3 regions of the Flavobacterium sp. 38-13 genome follow, and region 1 is predicted to be linked to each of the others. Evidence: riboswitches for the same ligand, from Rfam matches in the RefSeq annotation. Region 1 holds a riboswitch; each other region holds the start of a gene.
The links. A riboswitch is a leader RNA that binds a small molecule or an ion and turns the genes downstream of it on or off. The one in region 1 is predicted to bind S-adenosylmethionine.
Positions count from the first base shown of each region.

Region 2: another riboswitch for S-adenosylmethionine. It lies ahead of BGO88_RS04620 (trans-sulfuration enzyme family protein); the one in region 1 lies ahead of BGO88_RS01245 (Na+/H+ antiporter NhaC family protein).
Region 3: another riboswitch for S-adenosylmethionine. It lies ahead of BGO88_RS10790 (homocysteine S-methyltransferase family protein); the one in region 1 lies ahead of BGO88_RS01245 (Na+/H+ antiporter NhaC family protein).

Region 1 is NZ_MKVG01000004.1:46,731-51,498, reverse strand. Features, by position in the region: gene fabG (3-oxoacyl-[acyl-carrier-protein] reductase) at 1-278, opposite strand, end outside; gene BGO88_RS01245 (Na+/H+ antiporter NhaC family protein) at 353-1,678, opposite strand; SAM-I-IV-variant riboswitch at 1,735-1,831, opposite strand; gene BGO88_RS01240 (pirin family protein) at 1,982-2,857, opposite strand; gene BGO88_RS01235 (DNA-deoxyinosine glycosylase) at 2,908-3,393, opposite strand; gene sucD (succinate--CoA ligase subunit alpha) at 3,476-4,348, opposite strand; gene BGO88_RS01225 (nuclear transport factor 2-like protein) at 4,444-4,768, opposite strand, start outside.
Region 2 is NZ_MKVG01000007.1:363,238-368,005, reverse strand. Features, by position in the region: gene BGO88_RS04620 (trans-sulfuration enzyme family protein) at 1-996, opposite strand, end outside; SAM riboswitch class I at 1,141-1,249, opposite strand; gene BGO88_RS04615 (bleomycin resistance protein) at 1,444-1,794, shown strand; gene BGO88_RS04610 (S8 family serine peptidase) at 1,798-3,411, shown strand; gene BGO88_RS04605 (NAD(P)H-dependent flavin oxidoreductase) at 3,455-4,393, shown strand; gene BGO88_RS04600 (carbonic anhydrase) at 4,602-4,768, opposite strand, start outside.
Region 3 is NZ_MKVG01000016.1:51,093-55,860, forward strand. Features, by position in the region: gene metH (methionine synthase) at 1-349, opposite strand, end outside; gene BGO88_RS10790 (homocysteine S-methyltransferase family protein) at 371-1,369, opposite strand; SAM riboswitch class I at 1,532-1,635, opposite strand; gene BGO88_RS10795 (hypothetical protein) at 1,701-2,225, opposite strand; gene BGO88_RS10800 (OsmC family protein) at 2,331-2,753, opposite strand; gene BGO88_RS10805 (T9SS-dependent choice-of-anchor J family protein) at 3,245-4,225, opposite strand; gene BGO88_RS10810 (T9SS-dependent choice-of-anchor J family protein) at 4,472-4,768, opposite strand, start outside.

The DNA.
Region 1 (4,768 bases):
CCTGCATTGTTAATCAAAATATCAATAGTTCCAAAAGTTGCGATTACATCATCTACTAGTTTTTGCGCTTCATTAAAATCAGCAGCATTAGACTGATATCCTTTAGCTTTTACGCCAAGCGCTATCAATTCATCTTCCAAAACTTTAGCCGCTTCAGCAGATGAACTATAAGTGAATGCCACATTTGCACCGTGCTTTGCAAAAACTTCTGCAATTCCTCTACCAATTCCTCGGCTGGCACCTGTAATGATCGCTGTTTTTCCTTCTAGTAATTTCATTATAAAATATATTTAGTTTGTCTTTGTTGAGTGACAAATATAAGAATTCAATCGCAATACTGTAAGACAAGCCTTTAAACTTTCAGGAATTTATCTATCCTTTTGTTCCATGTTTTGCTATAAATCGCAATTAGCGTAAAAATCAGCAATATATAAACATACCATGCATTTGAAATCAGGTCAATCACATTCAATCGTCCCTTGGCAAAATTTAAAATCAGCAGTACTTGTGCCCCATACGGAAGAATTCCTTGCACTATACAGCAAAAAATATCGAGAATAGCTGCTGTTTTTTTAGGACTCAGTTCATATTCATCACTAATCTCTTTGGCAATGGCTCCGGTAATTACAATAGAAACAGTGTTATTGGCAATAGCCAGGTTGGTAACACTAACCAAAGTACCTATTCCCATTTGCGCTGATTTTTTGCTCTTAATTTTTGACTTTATCTTTTGCAGAACATAATCTATACCTCCCGCTTTTTCAACTAAAGCGGCCAGTCCACCCGTTAGCATTGATAATAGAAATATATCGGTCATACTTAAAAAGCCTTCATAGTTTTTCTGTAAAAAACTCAGTACAGTGAAATCATTTTGAAAAAAACCGATAATTCCTGCGACCAATATCCCAATCAATAAGGTTATAAAAACATTTAAGCCTGAAACTGCCAAACCGATTACAAGAATATAAGGTACTATTGTAATCAGTTCGTAGCTTTCTTTTTCAATAGTTACCGGACTTATTTCTGAATTAATTCCCAGATAGAAAAGTAATAGTATTGTGATAATAGATGCCGGTAACGCTATAAAGAGATTGACTTTAAATTTATCGCGCATTTCACATCCAAGCGATTGTGTGGCAGCAATTGTGGTATCTGATATAATAGCCAAGTTGTCTCCCAACATTGAACCGCCCAGTAACGATCCGGCAATTAAAGGCATGGAAGCACCGCTTTTGTCTGCCAGGCTAATGGCAATTGGTCCTAAGGCTACTATAGATCCGACAGAAGTTCCTGTGGCAGTTGATAAAAATGAGGCTATTAAAAAGATGCCTAATGGGAAATACTCCGTGTCTATTGTACTGATTCCTAAATTTACAACTGTATCTACAGCTCCCATTGCCTGGGTAACGACAGCAAAAGCTCCGGACAGCAGATAAATAAGGCACATTGTGATGATTTGATTATTTCCACAGCCTTTTATCAGCGTGTCAACTTTTGCCTCAATAGATTCTCTAAAAAGTAAAAAGGCTGTAATTATCCCAAAAGTTACTGCTATTGGAGACGGCAAAGCATAAAAGTCATTGAGTAGGATTCCGGCACCAAGGAATGTAAAAATAAAAACGAAAAAGGGCAATAAGGCTACAATAGAACCTTTAGTTTTAATAAGATGTTTCATCATCGATTGCTTAAAAATTAATAAAGCTCACGACGAAAAGCAAACCGAAAAAAGTGTGGAATGGCAACATTTTTTCCAAAGGATTTGGCTTATCGTTTTAGCACCTTGCTTGTTGTTGCAGGTTGCTATCTCTTTATGAGATTCGTGATAACGGATGCAAATATAGGTCTATTTTTAAATTATATTTACCTTAAGTGTGTTTTTTACAAATATTTAATAATCTTCCGCGCAATTAAATTATCTGTAAAAACAAAGCCTCTCTGTTATCAATTCAACAGAGAGGCTTTTTGGTTTGTTTTATTTGAATTAAACTTCCGGCATGACGACATAGCTGTTATCGTCTTTTACCTTCGGAAATTCTTTTTTTCTCCAACGTTCTTTCGCCGCTTCAATTTTTTCATTGCTGGAAGACACAAAATTCCAATAGATAAATCGCTCTTCAGGAAGCGGTTGGCCACCAAAAAGAATAATATGGGTATCTGGTTTGAGCGTCATGGAACAGGCATTGTCCAATTTTGACACTAACATATTTCCTTTTTCAACATGATTATCACAGGCCTGAACAGCGCCTTCAACGACACAGATTCCAATTTCCCCAAAAAGCTGTCCTTCTGTATGGAGAAGATATTCATCCTGGGTTTTGATTTCGACCATAAACAGATCAGAATGTACCGGAACCGGTGATTCCTTACCGTATCCTTTTCCTGCCACTAATGTAAATTCTGCCGTTTCGTCTTTCCATCGTGGCAGATCGTTCCTGTCAAAATGGTGAAATTCCGGCTCCATATCTTCTTTGTCTTTTGGCAGTGCTACCCATATTTGGTAACCATGCATCATATACTCTTTTCCGTGTCTTAATTCTTCGGGAGTTCTTTCGGTGTGGGTTACACCATTTCCGGCAATCATCCAGTTCACTGAACCAGGAGCTATTTTCTGTACAGTGCCAATACTATCCTTATGCATGACTTCGCCTTCGAGCAAGAAAGTCAATGTTGCCAATCCAATGTGCGGATGCTGGCCTACATCCATATAATGATCCGGTCCCATTTTTGTTGGCCCCATATGGTCAATAAAAATAAATGGCCCTACCATTCTTTTTTTACGGAAAGGTAATAGTCTGCCTACCAGAAAGTCCCCGATATCACGTGGCCTTTCTTCTATGATTAAGTCGATGTTTGACATATTTTGTTTTGTTTATTAAGGATAATTCTAAGGAATCTAATTTACTAAAATTATTTCAGTGCTTCCAAAATAGCTTCCCATTCTTCCAGTTTTTGTAAAAAACTTTTAGAAGCATTGGCACCACTTGGTGATGGTAAAATGGAATACTGCAAATCTTTTTTCCGACCTACATATTTATCATAGAAATTGGATGCATTTTTACTCGAAAAAAAGACATGTTTAATATTGGGATATTGCTTGTAAAAGCTTTCAAAATCATTGGCTTTTTCATTCTTTATATTGCTGTCCAGACTTCCTGTTCTTTCACAATAGGCCAGAACATCCCAAAGTGCAATATTGTTCTCTTCTAATAACTGTTTCTTTTCTATATAATCTTTTGGCAAGGGCCGGTTAAATAGCGTGAAAAGTAGCTTCCAGAAACTGTTCCCTTTATTACCGTAATATTCCTGTAATTCCAGCGATTTTTCTCCGGGCATAGTTCCTAAAATAAGGATTTTGGAGTTTTGATTAACTAATGGCGGAAAGGCTTGTTTCATTCTTTAAAATTATAAAAAAATCGTCATTAAATAAAAAAGCCTCGCAATATGCAAGGCTTTTTTTGTATCAATTGTATGGAGATTAACCCATAACTTCTTTTACTTTTTTACCGATTTCAGCAGGAGAATCAACAACGTGGATACCATTTTCTCTCATGATGCGTTTTTTAGCTTCAGCTGTATCGTCAGCTCCACCTACAATTGCACCAGCGTGCCCCATTGTTCTTCCTTTTGGAGCAGTTTCACCAGCGATGAATCCGATAACCGGTTTTCTGTTCCCGTCAGCTTTAATCCATTTAGCAGCATCGGCTTCTAATTGCCCACCGATTTCACCAATCATGATGATACATTCTGTTTCAGGATCGTTCATCAACAATTCAACAGCTTCTTTTGTAGTAGTTCCAATGATTGGGTCTCCTCCAATACCGATAGCCGTAGTGATTCCCATACCTTGTTTTACCACCTGATCTGCTGCTTCATAAGTAAGTGTTCCTGATTTGGAAACGATACCTACTTTTCCTTTTTTGAAAACGAAACCTGGCATGATACCAACTTTAGCTTCTTCCGGAGTAATTACACCCGGACAGTTTGGACCTACAAGGCGACAATCTTTATTTTGAATATAAGCGTAAGCCTTAACCATATCAGCAACCGGAATTCCTTCAGTAATTGTGATAATGACTTTGATTCCTGCATCTGCAGCTTCCATAATTGCGTCAGCCGCAAAAGCTGGCGGTACGAAAATGATTGTAGTATCTGCTCCAGCCTGATCAACAGCATCTTTAACAGTGTTGAAAACCGGACGGTCTAAGTGAGTTGTTCCTCCTTTACCCGGAGTTACACCACCTACAACATTTGTTCCGTATTCAATCATTTGAGAAGCGTGAAAAGTTCCTTCGCTTCCTGTAAAACCTTGAACAATTATTTTAGAATCTTTATTGACTAAAACGCTCATAATATATTTTTTAAATTTATTTTTTTGAATGGTGTTGCAAAAGTAAGGTTTTGATGCCTAATAGGAAAGTTTTTTATGCTTAAATATTTAAGAAATCAGGACAGTTGGCTCATTTGAAATCCCCTGTAAAGTTTGCCGTCTTTTATTTCCCAGATTACCATAAAATGGGCCAAAAGCATCTCTTCTCTTGGGTTTTCAAATGTTTTTACATAGTGTGAATATCTTACAGAAACCAAATTTTCTTCTTCCAGAATATGGCTGATGCGAATTTTTGATCGTGTATAGGCAACCTGAAGTTCAGCAGACAAGGCTAATATTTCAGTCCTGTTCATCTGCAAAAATCCTTTTGAACTATTCCAGTCTAAAACAACTTCAGGATGCAATGAAGATTCCATTATTTTTTGGTCAAGAAGTGCATCT
Region 2 (4,768 bases), on a different contig from region 1:
GCAACACAGGCTTTTCACACCACCCAGACTTTCAGCCAATTGGAATAATTTCGTTCCCGATACAATTCTTGAAGCCAGTTCCTTATCGTCAATAACCAAATCAAAAGTCACAACACCTCCAAAATATTTCTGCTGACTTTTGGCAATTTCATGATTGCGGTGGGTTTTCAAGCCCGGATAATAAACATTACGGACCAGTTTTTCAGTAGTCAGGAATTCGGCAATTTTTTGTGCATTTTCAGCATGCTGCCTGATTCTTAAATTAAGGGTTTCAATACCGCGAATAACCAGCCAGCTGTCAAACGGCCCTAAAATAGCACCGGAAGCATTTTGGATGAATTTAATTTTAGCGCCTAATTCTTCCGTAGCAGTAATGACCAGACCGGCTATTAGGTCACTGTGCCCTGAAATATATTTTGTAGCACTGTGAACAATTAAGTCGGCACCAAAATCAATTGGTTTTTGAGCGATAGGAGAGGCAAAGGTATTGTCTACGCAGAACAGGATGTTGTTTTCTTTTGCAATTTTTCCAATGGCACGCAAATCTGAAATCTTTAATGTTGGATTGGTCGGAGATTCAATCCATATCAGGGCAGTCTTGTCACTGATGGCATCAGCAACGTTCTTTGCATCGGTTGCATCAACATACGTTACCTGTATCCCGAATTTTTCATACACATGGGTAAATAGGCGGAAAGCACCTCCGTAAATATCGTCTACGGCTATGATTTCGTCTCCGGCCGATAGTAATTTCACTACTGCATCTATCGCAGCTAATCCGCTGGAAAAAGCATAACCGTTGGCTCCGTTCTCCAGTTTGGCTATCAGGTCTTCAAGAACTTTTCGTGTAGGATTATTGCTTCTGGCATAGTCGAAACCTTTGTGAACGCCTGGAGCATCCTGAACAAAAGTAGAAGTCTGGTAAATTGGTACCGAAATGGAACCTGTTAGTTTATCAACCGGAATGTAGTTTAAAATTTGAGTTTGCTCTTTCATCTTGATTCGTTTTTAAGATTTAATATTTTTTCGCTTTTAAAAAAATATTCGAAACCAGATATCGGAAAGGGCATAAAATAAAAATGCTCCTCCGATAAGTCAGAAGAGCAAATAATATCTCGAGTTATTATGTACTATTTTCTAAGCTTATCTTTCCCTGCCAAAGCAAGGGTTGAATGTGGCACCTTATCCTCAAAAGGACAGGTTGCCAAGACGTCATAGGGTCAATTCCCTCGGTCTTTCTGGATAAGAATAATCTTTTAAAGAACTTGGTTGCAAATTTAGAGTATAAATTTTTTAAAAACCTAATAAAAAATAAAATATTTTATATTTAATTGATTTTCAATGTGTTGAATTAGATGTAAAAGGCTTTAAATAGTCAGCTTTAAAGTGTTTTATAAAATTTCATTTTCGTAAATTTGACATTCATATCTAAAAAATATTGGTTTGAATTCAAAAATAACCCAAATTATTCCCCAGCTACCTTCTTTAGACTTTGAAAAATCCAAACAATTTTATCAGGAAATTTTAGGCGGTAAATTAGTTGGTGAATATGAAGACCTTTTAATTTTTTTATGGGATGATAATGAAATACACCTTTGGAAATGCAATGAAAAAATAGTTCCGGAAAATTCAAGCTGCTACATTCGGGTAAATGATATTGAAGCTGTTTTTGAACGGTATAAAAAAATTCTTGGAGATAAGATAGCACTTAAAAACCAGCCTTGGGGAATGCGGGAATTTTATATTATTGACGATAGCGGTAATTTGTTTAAGTTTGGACAGCCAATTCAATAACTTATGAAAAAAATTACTTTTTTAATAGTCTTGTTGTCAGGTTTCTGGGTTGTGGCTCAGGAAGATGCCTGGGTTTATTTTACAGATAAGCCCGATGCCGCCCACTACATGGCAAACCCGCTGGAGATGCTTTCGCAGCGGGCACTTGACAGAAGAACAAGACAGAATATTGCATTAGACGAAAAGGATGTCCCTATTTCCGTATCGTATATTAATCAGGTGACGGCTTCGGCAGGAATTACAGTCAAGGCCAAATCAAAATGGATGAATGCATTGCATATCAGGGGTACGGTAGAAGCCATTCAAAACCTCGAAATCCTCACTTTTGTCGACCATATCCAGTTTGCCAATCCAACTTTGAATACTGCGGGCCGTGCCATGCGTCAGTCGCAATTGGCAAATGGGAATAAAAATTTAGAAACTCAGGTAAGTTTCGGATATGGAACATCGGCCAACCAGATTCAGATGCTAAAAGGCAATCAGCTACACCAGCAGGATTTTACCGGAAACGGAAAAATAATCGCTGTTATGGATGCCGGTTTTCCCAATGTAAATACTGCCCAACCTTTCCAACGACTTATTACCAATAATAAAATTTTAGGTGGTTACGATTTTGTAAACAGAAATACGAATTTTTATACAGGTGGAACACACGGTACCTTAGTACTTGCGACTATGGGCGGTTATGTTGAAAATCAATTAGTTGGAACCGGGCCGGATGCTTCCTATTATCTTTTTATAACAGAAGATATTTCGGATGAAAATCCGGTTGAGGAATCGTATTGGGTTGAAGCTGCTGAAATGGCAGACAGCCTTGGTGTTGATATCATTAATACTTCGCTGGGATATTTCATATATAACAACCCGGGTTATAGTTATGAATATGCTGACATGAATGGCACAACAGCCTTTATTTCACGTGGTGCAGATATTGCTTTTTCAAAGGGAATGATTTGTGTTGTTTCGGCAGGCAATTCAGGAGCAGGGGCTAATCCTAATATTTCGGCTCCGGCGGATGCGGTTAATGCGCTGGCTGTAGGTGCTGTAGCGCCGGATAGTAGTTATGCCGGTTTCAGTTCTATCGGGCCTTCATTTGATGGCAGGGTTAAACCCGATATAATGGCACAAGGGCAACAGGCTGTGGTTTCTGATACATTCGGAAATATTGTTACTGCTAACGGAACCTCTTTTTCGTCGCCTATAATTTCAGGTATGGTAGCTTGTTTATGGCAGGCTTTTCCAGATAAAACAAATGTGGAAATTATACAGCTAATTAAACAGTCGGCCCATTTATATAATACGCCCAACAATCAATTTGGTTATGGAATTCCTGATTTTAGCAGGGCATTAGCTAATGCTTTAGATACTCCTGTTTTTTCTGAAAACTCATTTTTAGTATATCCAAACCCGGCTAATTCTGTTGTCAATCTGGTTATTCCGGAATCTTATGAAGAAGTCCGGATTTTTATTTACAACCAGTTAGGACAAGAAATAATGAATAGTAAAATTAAAAGAGAAAACCCGGTTTTTTCTGTAGAAAACCTGCAATCGGGTATCTATTGGTATAAAATCAAAGCGGGCAATAATTATAAAACAGGAAAATTGGCTGTTAAATAGTATCTTTAAAAACAAAACAAATAATAAACCATAACTAAATTAAATGAATAAGATTACACAGCTTTTCAATATTCAGTATCCAATAGTTCAGGGTGGCATGATATGGAACAGCGGTTATAAGTTAGCAAGTGCGGTTAGTAATGCCGGAGGCTTGGGATTAATAGGAGCAGGGTCAATGTATCCGGATGTCCTTCGGGAACACATCCAGAAATGTAAAAAGGCGACAGATAAGCCTTTTGGTGTCAACGTTCCGATGTTGTATCCCAATATTGAAGAAATCATGAATATTATTGTAGAAGAAGGCGTAAAAATCGTTTTTACTTCTGCAGGAAATCCTAAAACATGGACTGCTTTTTTAAAAGAAAAAGGAATCACAGTCGTTCATGTTGTCAGCAGTTCAAAATTTGCCCTGAAAGCGCAGGAAGCAGGTGTTGATGCTGTTGTTGCTGAAGGTTTTGAGGCTGGCGGACATAATGGAAGGGAAGAAACGACTACATTAACTCTCATTCCGATGGTTCGCGAAAAAATACAAATTCCATTGATAGCAGCCGGAGGAATTGCAACCGGAAGAGGAATGCTGGCGGCGATGGTTTTGGGTGCCGATGGCGTTCAGGTAGGAAGCCGTTTTGCCGCATCAATTGAAAGTTCGTCACATGCTGATTTTAAACAGACAATTGTTGATTTGGAAGAAGGCGGAACCCAGGTAACTTTGAAAGAACTGGCACCGGTACGACTAATCAAAAATAAATTCTATCAGGATATTCAGGAGCTTTACGCCAAATGTCCGACTACAGATGATTTGAAAGTTTTGTTGGGAAGAGCCCGCGCTAAAAGAGGAATGTTTGAAGGCGATTTAGTGGAAGGCGAACTTGAAATTGGCCAGATTTCAGGACTGATTCACGATATAAAACCCGTAAAAGAAATTGTCGAGAATATGGTTTCAGAATTTGAAAAAGCAAAACAGGAAGCTGTTTCTTTATAAAAGAATCCCTTTGCAGAGCAAAGGGATTCTTTTTTAATTGATTATCTGAGCTTTACACCAAAAAATAAACCCCAGGTTTATGTTTTCTTTCTTTGCGGCTCTGCGCCTTTGCGAGCAACTATTTCACGTAAAGGCGCAGAGCCACAAAGTTAATAGTAGAATCGTTAAACTTTACCTTTTTGCTATAACTTCCCGATAGTCATTGTTTTTAATCATGACCAAGATTATAGATCTCCATGATGTTTTTCATGATGCGGTCAATATCCAGTTTCAGGTCAATCAGTTTTCCGGAGTGAATGTCAAAAACCCAACCGTGAATCTGAAGCCCTCTTTCGTTGTATGCTTTTTGCACTTCGGCAGTTTTAACCAAATTAA
Region 3 (4,768 bases), on a different contig from region 1:
CTTTTAGTCCTGCTTCGATAATTTCCCATTTTGAACTGTCAATCATTACCGGAACGCGGGAAATATCTGGTTCAGAAGCGATCAGATTCAGGAAAATTGTCATGGCGCGAACACCGTCAAGCATTCCCTCATCCATATTAATGTCAATAATCTGCGCGCCTCCTTCTACCTGAGCCCTGGCAATATCCAGTGCTTCTTCGTATTTTTCTTCTTTTATCAGGCGTAAAAATTTTCGGGAACCGGTAACATTCGTACGTTCTCCTACGTTTACAAAAATGCTTTCGGGTGTTATGATTAAAGGTTCAAGACCTGATAATCTTAAGTATTTTTTACAATCGACATCTGCCATTTTCTTATTCTTTTCTACAGTCTAAACCGGTTCTACAATTCTGGGTGAATATTCTTTTGCTACTTCTGCAATCAGGCGGATATGTTCCGGGGTTGTTCCGCAACATCCTCCAATTATGTTAATGAGATTATCTTCGAGATATTCCCGGATCAAAACCTGCATATCTTCCGGTGTCTGGTCATATTGCCCAAAAGCATTGGGCAAACCTGCATTGGGATGTGCCGAAACATTGAATGTGGTATTGTGCGAAAGTCGTTGTAAATAAGGTTTTAACTGGTCTGCTCCTAAAGCACAATTAAATCCTACGCTCAATAGCGGAATGTGAGAAATGGAAATCAGGAATGCTTCTACAGTCTGACCGGAGAGTGTTCTTCCTGAAGCATCTGTTATCGTGCCGGAAACCATGACCGGAATATCTATATTTCTTTCTTCTTTGACTTCTTCGATGGCAAACAGCGCTGCTTTTGCATTCAGGGTATCAAATATGGTTTCTACTAGCAGAATATCGGAACCTCCATCAATCAGGGCTTCGACCTGCTGTTTATAGGCAATGCGCAATTCATCAAAGGTCACGGCACGAAAACCAGGGTCATTTACATCCGGAGACATGCTTGCCGTTCTGTTAGTGGGTCCTATAGAACCCGCCACGAAACGTGGTTTATCCAGATTTTTTGCCGTAAACTCATCTGCTATTTCTCTGGCCAGTCTCGCCGATTCAAAGTTTAGCTCATAAACCAGTTCTTCGAGATGATAGTCAGCCATACCTATAGTCGTTCCCGAAAAAGTATTGGTTTCTACAATATCTGCTCCGGCTTCAAAATATTGACGGTGGACTTCCTGTATTGCTTTTGGCTGGGTTAATGAAAGGAGGTCGTTATTCCCTTTCAGCGGATATGGAAATTCTTTGAATCTTTCACCACGGAAATCTTCTTCCGAAAAATTATACCGCTGGAGCATGGTTCCCATTGCTCCGTCAAGGATGAGAATTCTTTCTTTGATAGCTTTTTGTATGCCTGACATTTTTTACTATTATTAAATTATTCAAGATTCTGATGAATCTAAAAGTCCTAATGTATTTTTCAAAAATCGATGGCATAGAAAAAACAATCCCAGGCCATGAATGGTTGAAAAAAAGTATCGATATGTTGTCAGGAAAAGGGAGAAAAAAAGTAGATTTTTCGTGTGTTATCTATCCAATAATATGGTAGAATGTAGCACCTTCTTTAAAGCTTAAAGGGTTGCTAAGGCTTCATCGGGTCTAATCCCTCCGCCTTTCGTGATAACAATCAATATTTTTAAGAACACTGCAAAGTAATGCAATATGTTTGGTTTTTGCAATAGTTTGCAGAAATTATACCGCTATCCTAAAATTTTGTTTGGCCGCCATCTTTAGGATTTGTTCAAGCAGTTTTGGGGAAAGATGCTTCTCATTTGGGTTTACGAAGACAAAATCTTTTTCCGTTTTTTTAATACTATTGTTTAATGCCATTTTGAAATCTGCCGAAAATGCCTGCACCAATGGATTAGCACTAATGATATCAAAATCATTCTGGAGCAGGTCGAAATAATCAGGAAGGATGTCTTCTGTATTTGAGGTATCGACAGCAATAAGATTTTCGAGTTCGTTTTCCTGAACGAAATTAATTATATCTGCTATTTTGAAAGGAACTGCAAATTGGATAAAATTGGCTTCCCAGGAATTTCTTACTGTTGGTTTTTCAAAGAAGGCTACGGTGGAATTGGTTATTACGGGCAATCTCAAATCAAGATTGTTATTTTCAAGAAGTGATTCCTGATTGGAAAGCACCTCAGTTATGAGGGAACTCCCTGTCTCTTCTATTCCAAAGAGAATGATATTTATTTTTTTAACTGACATGGTTCTGAAGATTTTTGATTAAAAGAACTGCTTTTGACTGGCAATCAAAAGCAGTCTTTCAACAAACAAACAAATAAAACAAACTAAACAAATGCGATTTATGCCTTATGCTGCATAATTATATTCTTTGTATAAAATCAGCTCGACCGGTGTTGAATTGACCAGGTTGTCATAAACCGGACTTTTTTGCTGTACTAATTTTAACCACTTCTGGAGTACCTGAAGCGAAGTATCTGTTGTTGGCTTTAGCACGATTTCGATTTTGCTGAAGCCTACTCTTTCTTCCTGACTTATAACTCCGGTTATTTCTACCTGTAACGACTTTAGGTTGATGCCTAATTCTGCAGCTACCTGCTGGCTCACCGCATTGACACATCCTGCGAATCCTGCAAGGATATATTCGAACGGGCTTGGACCTTCCAGTTCCGGAAATTTTTCATTCCTGCTTATTCTGACATCAGAATTTTGTGTTTTCACTACGAATTGCTCATTATTTCTTGAGTATCCTAATACATTTATTGCTTTCATATTTTTATTTTTTTTTGAGATTTATAATTGAGACTTAAAACAAAAAAGTCCTTTTGGACGGTTTACCAAAAGGACTTCAACACTTGAATATATAAAGAGATTACGTCGTTCGCTTTTGGCAATGGAATTTAAGGTGGCAATACATCCACATGTGTTTTTTACAAATAATCGTTGTCATCGTGTTCATTTATTTTATTTTCTCAAAGAATTATTTTCAAAAAAAAAGCCCCTGTAATTCAACAGAGGCTTTTTTGCTATATATTTTAAAAAACTTAAAATTTGGCAATAGTACCTCCCGCGGAAATTTTCCACATCTTGCAGTACGTATGACAAATAATAGTTCTCATTTTTATTTCTTTTTGATGGTACAAACTTCAGAACTATTTTTGAATTGACAATGCAAAAAATAAAAATTTAACATTTATTTTATTTTCAAACAAAAAACTCCTGCCTTAAAGACAGGAGTTTCAACAAATATAATCCATTAATATTTAATACTTTACAACCTTAAAAGATCCTGATCCAGAATCTGTCTGAACATTAAGAAAGTACATTCCTGCAGTTAGGTCAGTAATATTAATCTGGGTTTCATAAACATTATCTGTAGTAAAAGTTTTTACAACTCTACCATTCAGATCCGTAACCTGAATCGTATTAATAGCTATATTATTTTTACCAGTTAAGTTAACAACTCCTGTTGTTGGATTTGGATAGATGCTAAAATTGTTTGTAAAGAAATCATCTCGGCTTAATGTTCTGCTAACTTCAAAAGTATCTATTCCAATAATATCTGAGTTGGCACCGGTAGGCCCCCCATTGGTAACAAAATACCTAAAAGCAAATTTTACAGCTGTTGGCCCTGTAAGTCCAGAAACCGTAAAACTATACTTTGTCCAGACTTTAGGATATACAAATCCGGTGGCTAAATTTGGATTGACAGAAACACCAAGAGTGGTGAATGAGCCCACATCTGTAGGACCTCCTGTTGGGTTTGTGTGTGCAGTAGCCGTACTCATTCTAAGTTCCAAACGATCTGCAAAATCCAAATTTCCTGAAGTTCCTTTTCTTGACCAGAAAGAAACAACATCGCCATTTTCTACTGTAACCACTGGACTGATTAACCAGTTGCTGATATTTCCTGCTCCTGTAGTACTGGTAAAATTAACCAGAGCAAAGGAATTGGCACCACCCGCCTGCCCATTAGGTACAGGGCTGACTTCGCCTGTGGCATATTCCCTGTCATTGAAAGGGTTCCCCTGGACAGGTGGTGTAACAGTAGTATTTACAGTAACTGGAGTATAACTGGCAACAGACCATAATGTAGTGGTGGAAGGAGAACTTTGGTTTGTTCTTACCCATCCTGCGGTTTCCATTTCTGTTGTTGTACCGCTAAAACCGAAATTGTAAATATTTTGTGCATTGGCAATTCCTGACACAGAAACTAAAAAAGAAATAAGTAATGTTTTTTTCATAATGTATTATTTAAAGTTAAATAAAGTTTACTTAGATTTAAGAAATAAAAAAAGCCTACAAAAGCAGGCTTTTTCAAAGTATAATTTTGATCATTTAGCCTCTTGCAAGCAAAAAAGCAATCTTTATAAAAGTTTAGTTAATACTTAACAAATATAACAAAAAATATTTATTTTACAAAATTAGTTTGTTTTCAACAAAAAAGGGTTGGTTTATAAACCAACCCTTTTATTTTTCATTATAACCATTTAGTTCTTCACTATTTTTGTACTACCTGTGCCAGAATCAGTTTGTATGTTCAGGAAATAAACTCCTGAAGTCAGTTCAGAAATATTAATTTGCGTTTCAGAAACACCGTTTGCATTTATATTTCTTACCACTCTTCCATTAAGGTCTGTAAGCTGAATTGTATTAATGGCTACATTATTCTTACCAGACAAGTTAACAATTCCTGTAGATGGGTTAGGATACATGCTAAAGTTGTTTGCGAAGAAATCATCTCTGCTCAACGCCCTGCTGACTTCAAAAGTATCAATTCCGATGAT